3 regions of the Kosakonia oryzendophytica genome follow, and region 2 is predicted to be linked to each of the others. Evidence: predicted binding sites of a transcription regulator. Region 2 holds the regulator's gene; each other region holds the start of a gene.

Region 1 (3,283 bases), 1.4 Mb from region 2:
TCATCGTTGCGCGCACTGTTAGTGGTACTTCGAGGTTGTGACCCCTTACTCTATCAATATGTGGACGGCGGAGGCTTTTTCACTTCGCACGGTCAGCCGGGTAAACAGATGCGGTTGGTGTGGTACATCTACGCCCAGCGTTACCGCGATCATCATGACGAAGAGTTTATTCGCCGCTGCGAACGCGTACGCCGTCAGTTCATCCTGACCAGCGCGTTATGCGGGCTGGTAGTGGTGAGTTTGATTGCGCTGATGATTTGGCACTAAAGGCCGTGCTGTCGGGCGGCTATGCTTTCTCTGGCCTGCAGAAGCCGGATAAGTGACGGCGCATTGCCATTCTTGAGCCATAAAAAAACGGGCCAGTTTCCTGACCCGTTTTTGTCCTGCATCTGATTTGTTAAATCAGATGCAGCGCAATCCAGTACAACCCGCCGGACAGAATAATTGATGCTGGCAGAGTAAAGACCCAGGCCATCAGAATACTGGTGACGGTTTTGCGTTGCAGACCGCCGCCGTCGACAATCATTGTGCCGGCAACGGACGATGACAGCACATGCGTGGTGGAGACTGGCATCCCGGTATAACTCGCCAGACCGATAGAAACCGCTGCCGTCATCTGCGCGGACATCCCCTGCGCGTACGTCATGCCTTTTTTACCGATTTTCTCGCCGATCGTCGTTGCCACACGGCGCCAGCCAATCATCGTGCCCAGACCCAGTGCCAGCGCGACCGCCATAATGATCCAGATTGGCGCGTACTCAATGGTGCTCAGCATGTCGCTTTTCAGTTTCTTCAGCAGGCGCTGGTCGTCAACACTGACTTCCGGCTGCTTCGCCACTTTATCCGTAATATCGGAGAGGCAGAGCATAATGCGACGCAACTGGCTGCGCTGTTCAACCGGCAGTTTGTCGTAGCTTTCAACATTCGTCAGCATCGACTTCGCACGGTCCAGCGCGATAATGGCGCGACCAGGATGACAATGGAACTCACCGGGTTGTGTGGTCACTTCTTCCGGCGTTGGGATCAATGGATCCACACCCGTCGCTTTTTGCAGCAGCGCCGGGTGTTGCTGGAAATAGGATTCCACATTGTTTACGGCATCACGCGTACGGGTGATGTCATAACCGGATGCGTTCATATTCACCACAAAACCCGCAGGGGCGACGCCAATCAGCACCAGCATAATCAGGCCAATGCCTTTCTGACCATCGTTAGCGCCGTGGGAGAAGCTCACGCCAATGGCGGAGAGGATCAGCGCAATACGCGTCCAGAACGGCGGCTTTCTTTTGCCGTCGATTTTCTCGCGTTCAGCCGGGGTCATATGGATGCGCGCACGTTTTTTGGTGCTGCTCCAGTAGCGGCGCAGTATAAACACCAGTCCACCTGCGAACACCAGGCCGACGATCGGGGAAACGATCAGCGACGCGAAGATATTCAGCACTTTCGGGATGTTTAATGCATCAACGACTGACGTGCCGGTCATCAATGCATTGGTTAACCCAATGCCGATAATCGCGCCAATCAAGGTGTGGGAGCTGGAAGCAGGCAGACCGAAATACCAGGTGCCCAGGTTCCAGATAATCGCGGCCAACAGCATGGAAAAGACCATTGCCAGACCGTGCGCAGAGCTGACATTTAGCAGCAGATCGGTTGGCAGCATATGCACAATTGCATACGCGACGCTTAACCCGCCCAGCAAAACGCCGAAGAAGTTAAACACCGCTGCCATCACCACCGCCAGCTGAGAGCGCATAGCGCGTGTATAAATCACGGTTGCCACGGCGTTTGCTGTGTCGTGGAAGCCGTTAATCGCTTCGTAAAACAGAACAAAAACCAGAGCAAGCAAGAGTAACAGCCCGGTATGAAGATCCAGGCCGGCAAACAAATGTAACATAAGCCGTTACGCCATTTTGAGGACATGAACGCGGCGCATTATCAGGGACATTGCCAGTGCGGGCAAAGTGAAATATGTATTTTTTTTGACATTATTTCTTACAAAGCCCTTAAATCTTTAAAATATCTTATATTTTTCAACGTCATCATCTTGCTGTGCGTATTCGCGCTGGTGCGACCAGCATGATCTCTTTACAATCCGCCACGATCTTTAAATGAGGAAACGGGTGTGGAAAGGTTTGATGCCATTGTTATCGGCGCCGGTGCGGCGGGAATGTTCTGTGCGGCTCTGGCAGGGCAGGCGGGCTGCCGCGTCTTGCTACTGGATAACGGCAAAAAACCAGGCCGTAAGATCCTGATGTCCGGCGGCGGGCGCTGCAACTTTACCAACCTTTATGTGGAGCCCGCGGCCTATTTGAGTCAGAACCCGCATTTTTGCAAATCTGCGCTGGCGCGCTATACCCAGTGGGATTTTATCGACCTGGTGGGCAAGCACGGTATTGCCTGGCATGAGAAGACGCTCGGGCAGTTGTTCTGCGACGACTCTGCGCAGCAGATTGTCGATATGCTGGTCGCTGAGTGTGAGAAAGGCAACGTCACGCTTCGCCTGCGCAGTGAAGTGTTGAGCGTGGAGCGCAACGAGGAGGGTTATACGCTGCAACTGAATGGTGCGAGCGTACAGGCGGCGAAACTGGTTATCGCGTCCGGTGGTTTATCGATGCCAGGGCTGGGCGCGTCGCCGTTTGGTTATAAAGTTGCCGAACAGTTCGGCTTAAAGGTGTTACCTACCCGTGCGGGCCTGGTGCCGTTTACCCTGCACAAACCGCTCCTTGAGCAGATGCAGACGCTTTCTGGCGTATCAGTGCCGTCCGTGATCACTGCCGAAGACGGGACGGTTTTTCGCGAAAACCTGCTGTTTACGCACCGCGGCCTGTCGGGTCCGGCGATCCTGCAAATTTCCAGCTACTGGCAACCAGGTGAGTTCGTCAGCATTAATCTGCTGCCGGAGTGCGAACTGGCAAGCTTCCTCGATCAGCAACGCGATGTGCACCCGAATCAAAGCCTGAAAAATACCCTCGCCATGCAGTTGCCGAAACGGTTAGTGGAATGCCTGCAACAGCTGGGGCAGATCCCGGATGTGACGTTAAAGCAGCTTAATGCCCGCGAGCAGACAACGCTGGTCGATACGCTTACCTGCTGGCGCGTACAGCCAAACGGCACCGAAGGTTACCGCACGGCGGAAGTGACGCTGGGCGGGGTGGATACCAACGAATTGTCGTCACGTACTATGGAGGCCCGCAATGTACCGGGGCTTTATTTTATTGGCGAAGTCATGGATGTTACCGGCTGGCTGGGCGGCTATAACTTCCAGTGGGCGTGGTCCAGCGCA
Region 2 (3,283 bases):
GCTGCTCGCGGCTACGGCGAACCAGCAGGACCTCAACCGGGAGGTCTTCCGTCACCTGCTGGATTTTCCGTTGCATGTCGGCCAGGTATTCGGCACTGACAATTTCGATATCCAGCCAGACTGGCGCATCACCAGGTTTGTCGCGCCACTGTTCAAGCTGGCGGCAAATCTCAGCAAAATCGCCTTTGATAACCGCCAGTGCCTGCGTGGCGGGAACATCCAGTGCGGTAACGTCGGCCAGTTTGCCTGCGTCAAAGGTCACCAGATTGACGCTTTTGCTTTTGCCGGTTTCGTCAAAACTGAGTGGGATCGGCGAGCCGCAATAGCGGATGCGCTCATCACCGCCAATCTTTTGCGCCCGATGAATATGCCCAAGGGCGATATAGTCGGCGGGCGGGAAGTTCTGCGCCGGGAATGCATCCAGCGTGCCGATATAAATATCGCGTACGGCGTCGCTTTTACTGGCACCGACGGTGGTTAAGTGGCCGCTGGCGATGATCGGCAGTGGTTTATCGCCGCGCAGCTCGCTGGCTGCGGTAAATTGTTGCTGGTAATACGCGGTGATCGCCGCCAGCAGGTGTTGCTGTTTTTCCTGCCCGGACAATCCTGCCTGGCTGACCAGAAGGTCGCGCGGGCGCAGGAAGGGCACCGGGCAAAATATCGCGCCCGGTTCACCGTTGCGGCGGTAAAGCCAGAAAGGTTCTACGCCTGCGCTGGCGACGACGGTAGTTTTCAGATAGGCGAGGATCTCTTTCGATTCGTTGAGCGTGGCCACCGAATCATGGTTGCCTGCCAGCACCACTAACTGGCAGCCGGTTTGCTGAAGTTTGACCACAAAACGGTTATACAGCTCACGGGCATAGCTGGGCGGGGAGCCGGTGTCAAAAACATCGCCCGCCACAATAATGGCGTCGACCTGGTTCTCTTCCGCCGCAACCAGCAGCCAGTCGAGAAAAGCGGCGTGTTCAGTGGCGCGGCTCTTGCTGTAGAAGTTTTGACCCAGGTGCCAGTCAGAGGTGTGAATAATGCGCATAGCGGTTCCGTGGCAAAAAAGCATAAAGCAGATTATAAACATTAAGCAGATGAGGGACATAACCTGGCGAAAATAGGGACTGTCATATAGCGCTCGCTGGGGTCATCTGGCGGTCATGTTATTCATAAATCTGTCACAAAACTGACGCATAATGGCGCCGCTATATATATTGATGACTTAAATAAGACAGGGCAAATTATGGCGAGACGAATTCTGGTCGTAGAAGACGAAGCTCCAATCCGGGAAATGGTGTGCTTCGTGCTCGAACAAAATGGTTTTCAACCGGTGGAAGCTGAAGATTATGACAGTGCGGTGAACCAACTTAATGAACCCTGGCCCGATCTTGTTTTACTGGACTGGATGTTGCCTGGCGGTTCCGGAATTCAGTTTATTAAACATCTCAAACGTGAAGCGATGACCCGCGATATTCCGGTCATGATGCTGACGGCGCGCGGCGAAGAAGAGGATCGCGTACGCGGTCTGGAAACCGGGGCCGACGACTACATTACCAAACCTTTTTCACCCAAAGAGTTGGTCGCGCGTATTAAAGCGGTGATGCGCCGCATTTCGCCGATGGCGGTAGAAGAGGTGATCGAAATGCAGGGCCTGAGCCTTGATCCTTCTTCTCATCGCGTGATGACCGGTGAAAATCCCCTGGATATGGGGCCGACAGAGTTTAAACTCTTACACTTCTTTATGACCCATCCGGAACGCGTTTATAGCCGTGAACAGCTGTTGAACCACGTATGGGGAACCAATGTGTATGTTGAAGACCGGACGGTGGATGTGCATATTCGTCGTCTGCGCAAAGCGCTGGAACACAGCGGCCACGATCGTATGGTGCAAACAGTGCGCGGCACGGGATACCGTTTTTCGACCCGTTTCTGATATTTAACAGGAGTGTGACGCGTGCTGGAACGGCTGTCATGGAAAAGGCTGGTGCTGGAGCTCCTCCTTTGTTGTATCCCCGCCTTGATTCTCGGCGTCATGTTTGGTTACCTGCCGTGGTTTTTGTTAGCCGCTGTAACCGGGTTGCTGATCTGGCATTTCTGGAATTTACTGCGTCTTTCGTGGTGGTTATGGGTCGATAAAAGCATGACTCCGCCGCCCGGAAAGGGAAGCTGGGAGCCGCTGTTATACGGGCTGCACCAGATGCAGATGCGTAATAAAAAACGCCGTCGCGAGCTGGGAAGCCTGATTAAACGCTTTCGTAGCGGCGCGGAATCGCTGCCGGACGCCGTGATCCTCACCACCGAAGAGGGGGCGATTTTCTGGTGTAATGGCCTGGCGCAACAGGTGCTGGGTTTGCGCTGGCCGGACGATAGCGGGCAGAATATCCTTAACCTGCTGCGCTATCCGGAATTTACGCAGTATCTTAAAAAACAAGAATTTAGCAAACCACTGAATCTGGTGCTTAACTCCGGTCGCCACCTGGAGATCCGCGTGATGCCTTACAGCGAGGAGCACCTGCTGCTGGTGGCGCGTGACGTGACGCAAATGCATCAACTGGAAGGGGCGCGGCGTAACTTTTTTGCCAACGTCAGCCATGAATTGCGCACGCCATTAACGGTGCTGCAGGGCTATCTGGAGATGATGCAGGAGCAGACGCTCGAAGGCGCACCGCGGGAGAAAGCGCTGCACACCATGCGCGAACAAACCTCGCGGATGGAGGGGCTGGTGCGTCAGTTACTGACGCTCTCGAAGATTGAGGCTGCACCGACCTTGCCGCCCAACGAAACCATTGATGTGCCAATGATGCTGCGGGTCGTGGAGCGGGAAGCGCAAACCCTGAGCCAGCAAAAGCATCACTTCCATTTTGAGGTCGATAGCGCGCTGAAAGTACTGGGTAATGAAGAGCAACTGCGCAGCGCGATTTCCAACCTGGTCTATAACGCCGTGAACCACACGCCAGCAGGAACGCAGATTACCGTGCGTTGGCAGCGTGTGCCGCTGGGGGCGGAGTTCAGCGTTGAAGATAACGGTCCCGGCATCGCCGCCGAGCACATTCCTCGTCTCACTGAGCGTTTCTATCGTGTGGATAAAGCCCGCTCCCGGCAGACCGGCGGTAGCGGCCTGGGGCTGGCGATCGTGAAACATGCGGTAAATCACCACGAAAGCCGCCTCGAAATTGTCAGTACTCCCGGCAAGGGAACGCGCTTTAGCTTTGTTCTGCCGGAACGTCTGGTTGCCAAAAAAGCCGCGTCCTGACGCGGCTGTCAGCTTATCTTTCCAGCGACCTCTGTTACCAGG
Region 3 (3,283 bases), 1.9 Mb from region 2:
GCCGGTTCGGCGAAACTGGTGGGGCGCGAGAAGATGATTGCAGCCCTGCAACGCCTTAAAACCAGCTATGAGCCGCAGGAAGCCAGCAGCATGATGGCGTTTTGCATCAACGGTAAGTCTAAATCACTGAGTGAACTGTTTATGACTCACCCGCCGCTGGACAAACGTATTGAGGCTTTACGCACTGGCGAATATCTGAAATAAGCTGCTTGTGGAAAGTAAAAAAGCGCGTCTACCGACGCGCTTTTTTTATGTCGAACGCGGCTGCGTAACGCGTAACCCACTGATCACCGCAGCCAGCAAGGCCAGTAATCCGGCCAGCAGCAGTGAAACGTGTGTTCCGGTGGTATCAAACAGGTTAAACATCAGCGCTACCAGTGCAGCGCCGGAACTTTGCCCCAGTAAACGGGCCGTACCCAGCATACCGCTGGCCCCACCACTGCGCTGCCGGGGGGCTGCGGTAATAATCGTATGGTTATTAGGCGATTGGAACAGGCCAAAGCCAGCGCCGCACAGCGCCATGCGCCAGACAATATCGATATCAGCAGGCGCAGCCGGGAGTATTGCGAGTGCGAACAACCCCACAGCCATCATCGCCAGGCCCAATGCGCCGAGCATCCCTGCATGTACCCGCTCAATCAGATAACCTGCCAGCGGCGCCATTACCATGGTGGCCAGCGGCCAGGGCGTTAACAATATGCCACTTTCCACTTCACTACGCCCAAGCGTGGTTTGCAGGAAAAAGGGCAGAGAAACCAGCGCCAACATCTGGGCGCAGAATGAGCAAACCGAGGTGCAGATAGAGAGCGAAAACAATGGAATGCGCAACAGATCAACCGGCAGGAGCGGTACAGGCAGCCGGAGTTGTCTGCGAACAAACAACCAGCCCGTTATCAACAATGCAATGATTTCCACACCGACCACGCTAACAGATTGCCCCTGTGCAAAACCGCTGAGTGCAGTAATCAAAAGCCCAAATGTGAGGGCATTCATCACGGCGCTGGGTAAATCAAATTTTGGCATGGTGCTGCGTGCCCCGTTGGGCGGCAGAAATTTGATGGCCAGTAACAAGGCAATAATGCCCAACGGCACATTAACCAAAAATAACCATTGCCAGGAAGCGACAGAGAGTATTGCTGAGGCAAGCGTTGGCCCGGCGGCAGAAGAAACCGCGACAACAAACGAGTTAATGCCCATCCCGCGCCCCAGGCTGCGCTGAGGGTAGATAAGGCGTATCAACGCCGTGTTAACGCTCATGAGCGCAGCACCGCCGAAACCTTGTGCCACGCGTGCCAATGTTAGCGTAAGAAGCGAGTCTGACAGTGCGCAAAGCAGCGAGGTTAAAGTGAATAATACCAGCCCACATTGATAAACACGGCGATAGCCGAACATGTCGCCAAGGAAAGAGAGCGTCAGCAACGAGACGACAATAGCAATCTGATAAGCGTTAACGATCCAGATGGAACTGGCCGGGGAGGCATGCAGATCGCGGGCGATAGTCGGCAGGGCGACGTTGGCGATGGCACCGTCCAGCACTGCCATAGCGATGCCGATGACGATCGTCAGAATTGCGCCATAGCGCAGCGGCACGGGGAGACCGTCTGTGGAACTTTTATCCATACAGATTTCAGGGCTATAATCACAGAGTTATTTGTATAATGATTCTATCATTGGTATTCCGGCTTTATGTCGCAGATTTGTAACGAAGTTAGCAAACGCGCATTGCGGCGGTAGGTCGACGAATTTATAATAAAAACCGATTCTGATTTTTATAAAACACAGGCGATGAGGTGATTAATGGCAATCGCAGATTTGGATAAGCAGCCAGATTCTGTCTCTTCTGTATTGAAGGTATTTGGCATTCTGCAGGCGCTCGGCGAAGAGCGTGAGATCGGTATCACCGAGCTTTCGCAGCGTGTCATGATGTCAAAAAGCACCGTTTATCGCTTTTTGCAAACAATGAAGTCTTTGGGCTATGTTGCGCAGGAAGGGGAGTCTGAAAAATATTCTCTGACCCTGAAATTGTTCGAACTGGGCGCCCGTGCGTTACAAAACGTTGATTTGATCCGCAGTGCGGACATTCAGATGCGTGAACTCTCCCGTCTGACGAAAGAGACCATCCACTTGGGTGCGCTGGATGAAGACAGCATTGTTTACATCCACAAGATTGATTCAATGTATAACTTGCGTATGTACTCACGCATTGGTCGTCGTAACCCGCTGTACAGCACTGCGATTGGTAAAGTTCTGCTGGCGTGGCGTGACAAGGAAGAAGTACTGCAAATTCTGGACGGCGTGGAATACAAACGCAGCACCGATCGCACCATTACCAGTACGGAAGATCTGTTGCCGATGCTGGATATTGTGCGTCAGCAGGGCTATGGCGAAGATAACGAAGAGCAAGAAGAAGGTTTACGCTGTATCGGTGTGCCGGTATTTGACCGTTTTGGCGTGGTGATTGCTGGCTTGAGTATCTCTTTCCCGACACTGCGTTTCTCTGAAGAGCGTCTGCACGAATACGTGGAGATGCTGCATCACGCAGCGCGGAAAATCTCTGAGCAGATGGGATATAACGACTACCCGTTCTGATAAAAAAGCCGCCATCAGGCGGCTTTTTTTGTTTCTGCGTTAACCGTTATCAATCACGGTATCGCTCTTGCGAAGCAACGGGCAGTTTGCCAGCCCGAAAAAACCGTTATCAGAATGAACATATTGTGCGGTACTGGTGCCGCGCGCGGTTACATATTTACATTGCAGACCTAACCCTGCCGCGTTCTCATGACTTCCAATCAGTACCCCGTAGCCGCTCAGCAAAAGCCCAATCCACACGAGTGCGATAAGGATTACGCCCCGGATAAGTGTACGCATATTAGCTCCTTGCATAGTGGAAAACGTTACGCTTAGGCTACTAAGTTTACCTTGTGAAACAAGTCGAGCATTCCTAAAAAAAGCGAAAGGGGATACAGTTAGTCGCGGTTTAGGGAGGCCATGTTAACCTGGTTGTACCTTGTAACGTTGCGGAGAGTGGAGTGAGAAAATTTAGATGGCTGATTCTGGCTGCCGTTTTGGTGGTCTGCCTGCTGCTCTGGACTCAAATGATTAACGTGATGTGCGATCAGGATGTACAATTCTTCAGCGGCATCTGCGTCATCAACAAATTCATCCCCTGGTAATGGCATTTTTTCAGTGAGAGATTTCCTTCCTTGACGTCAGTGGTAAAATGCCGCGTCTACATTGAGGTGGTGAAATGAACGAAGTAATGAATTCGGGTGCGCTTAATTTT

The links. The regulator PhoB, encoded in region 2, activates phosphate uptake and scavenging genes when phosphate is short. The targets are predictions, from matches to a motif close to CTGTCATAAAACTGNCNNAT.
Region 1: pitA (inorganic phosphate transporter PitA) is a predicted target of PhoB. The motif match lies at 1,967-1,986, and genes of this name have one in related genera.
Region 3: kdgR (DNA-binding transcriptional regulator KdgR) is a predicted target of PhoB. The motif match lies at 1,687-1,706, and genes of this name have one in related genera.

Annotation. Positions count from the first base shown of each region.
Region 1 covers NZ_CP115659.1:277,792-281,074, forward strand. The annotation lists gene uspB (universal stress protein UspB) at 1-267, shown strand, start outside; gene pitA (inorganic phosphate transporter PitA) at 398-1,894, opposite strand; gene O9K67_RS01200 (BaiN/RdsA family NAD(P)/FAD-dependent oxidoreductase) at 2,123-3,283, shown strand, end outside.
Region 2 covers NZ_CP115659.1:4,011,981-4,015,263, reverse strand. The annotation lists gene sbcD (exonuclease subunit SbcD) at 1-1,033, opposite strand, end outside; gene phoB (phosphate response regulator transcription factor PhoB) at 1,232-1,921, shown strand; gene phoR (phosphate regulon sensor histidine kinase PhoR) at 1,943-3,241, shown strand.
Region 3 covers NZ_CP115659.1:2,142,673-2,145,955, forward strand. The annotation lists gene htpX (protease HtpX) at 1-204, shown strand, start outside; gene O9K67_RS10495 (MFS transporter) at 250-1,620, opposite strand; gene kdgR (DNA-binding transcriptional regulator KdgR) at 1,798-2,589, shown strand; gene O9K67_RS10505 (YobH family protein) at 2,629-2,868, opposite strand; gene mgrB (PhoP/PhoQ regulator MgrB) at 3,030-3,173, shown strand; gene O9K67_RS10515 (YebO family protein) at 3,248-3,283, shown strand, end outside.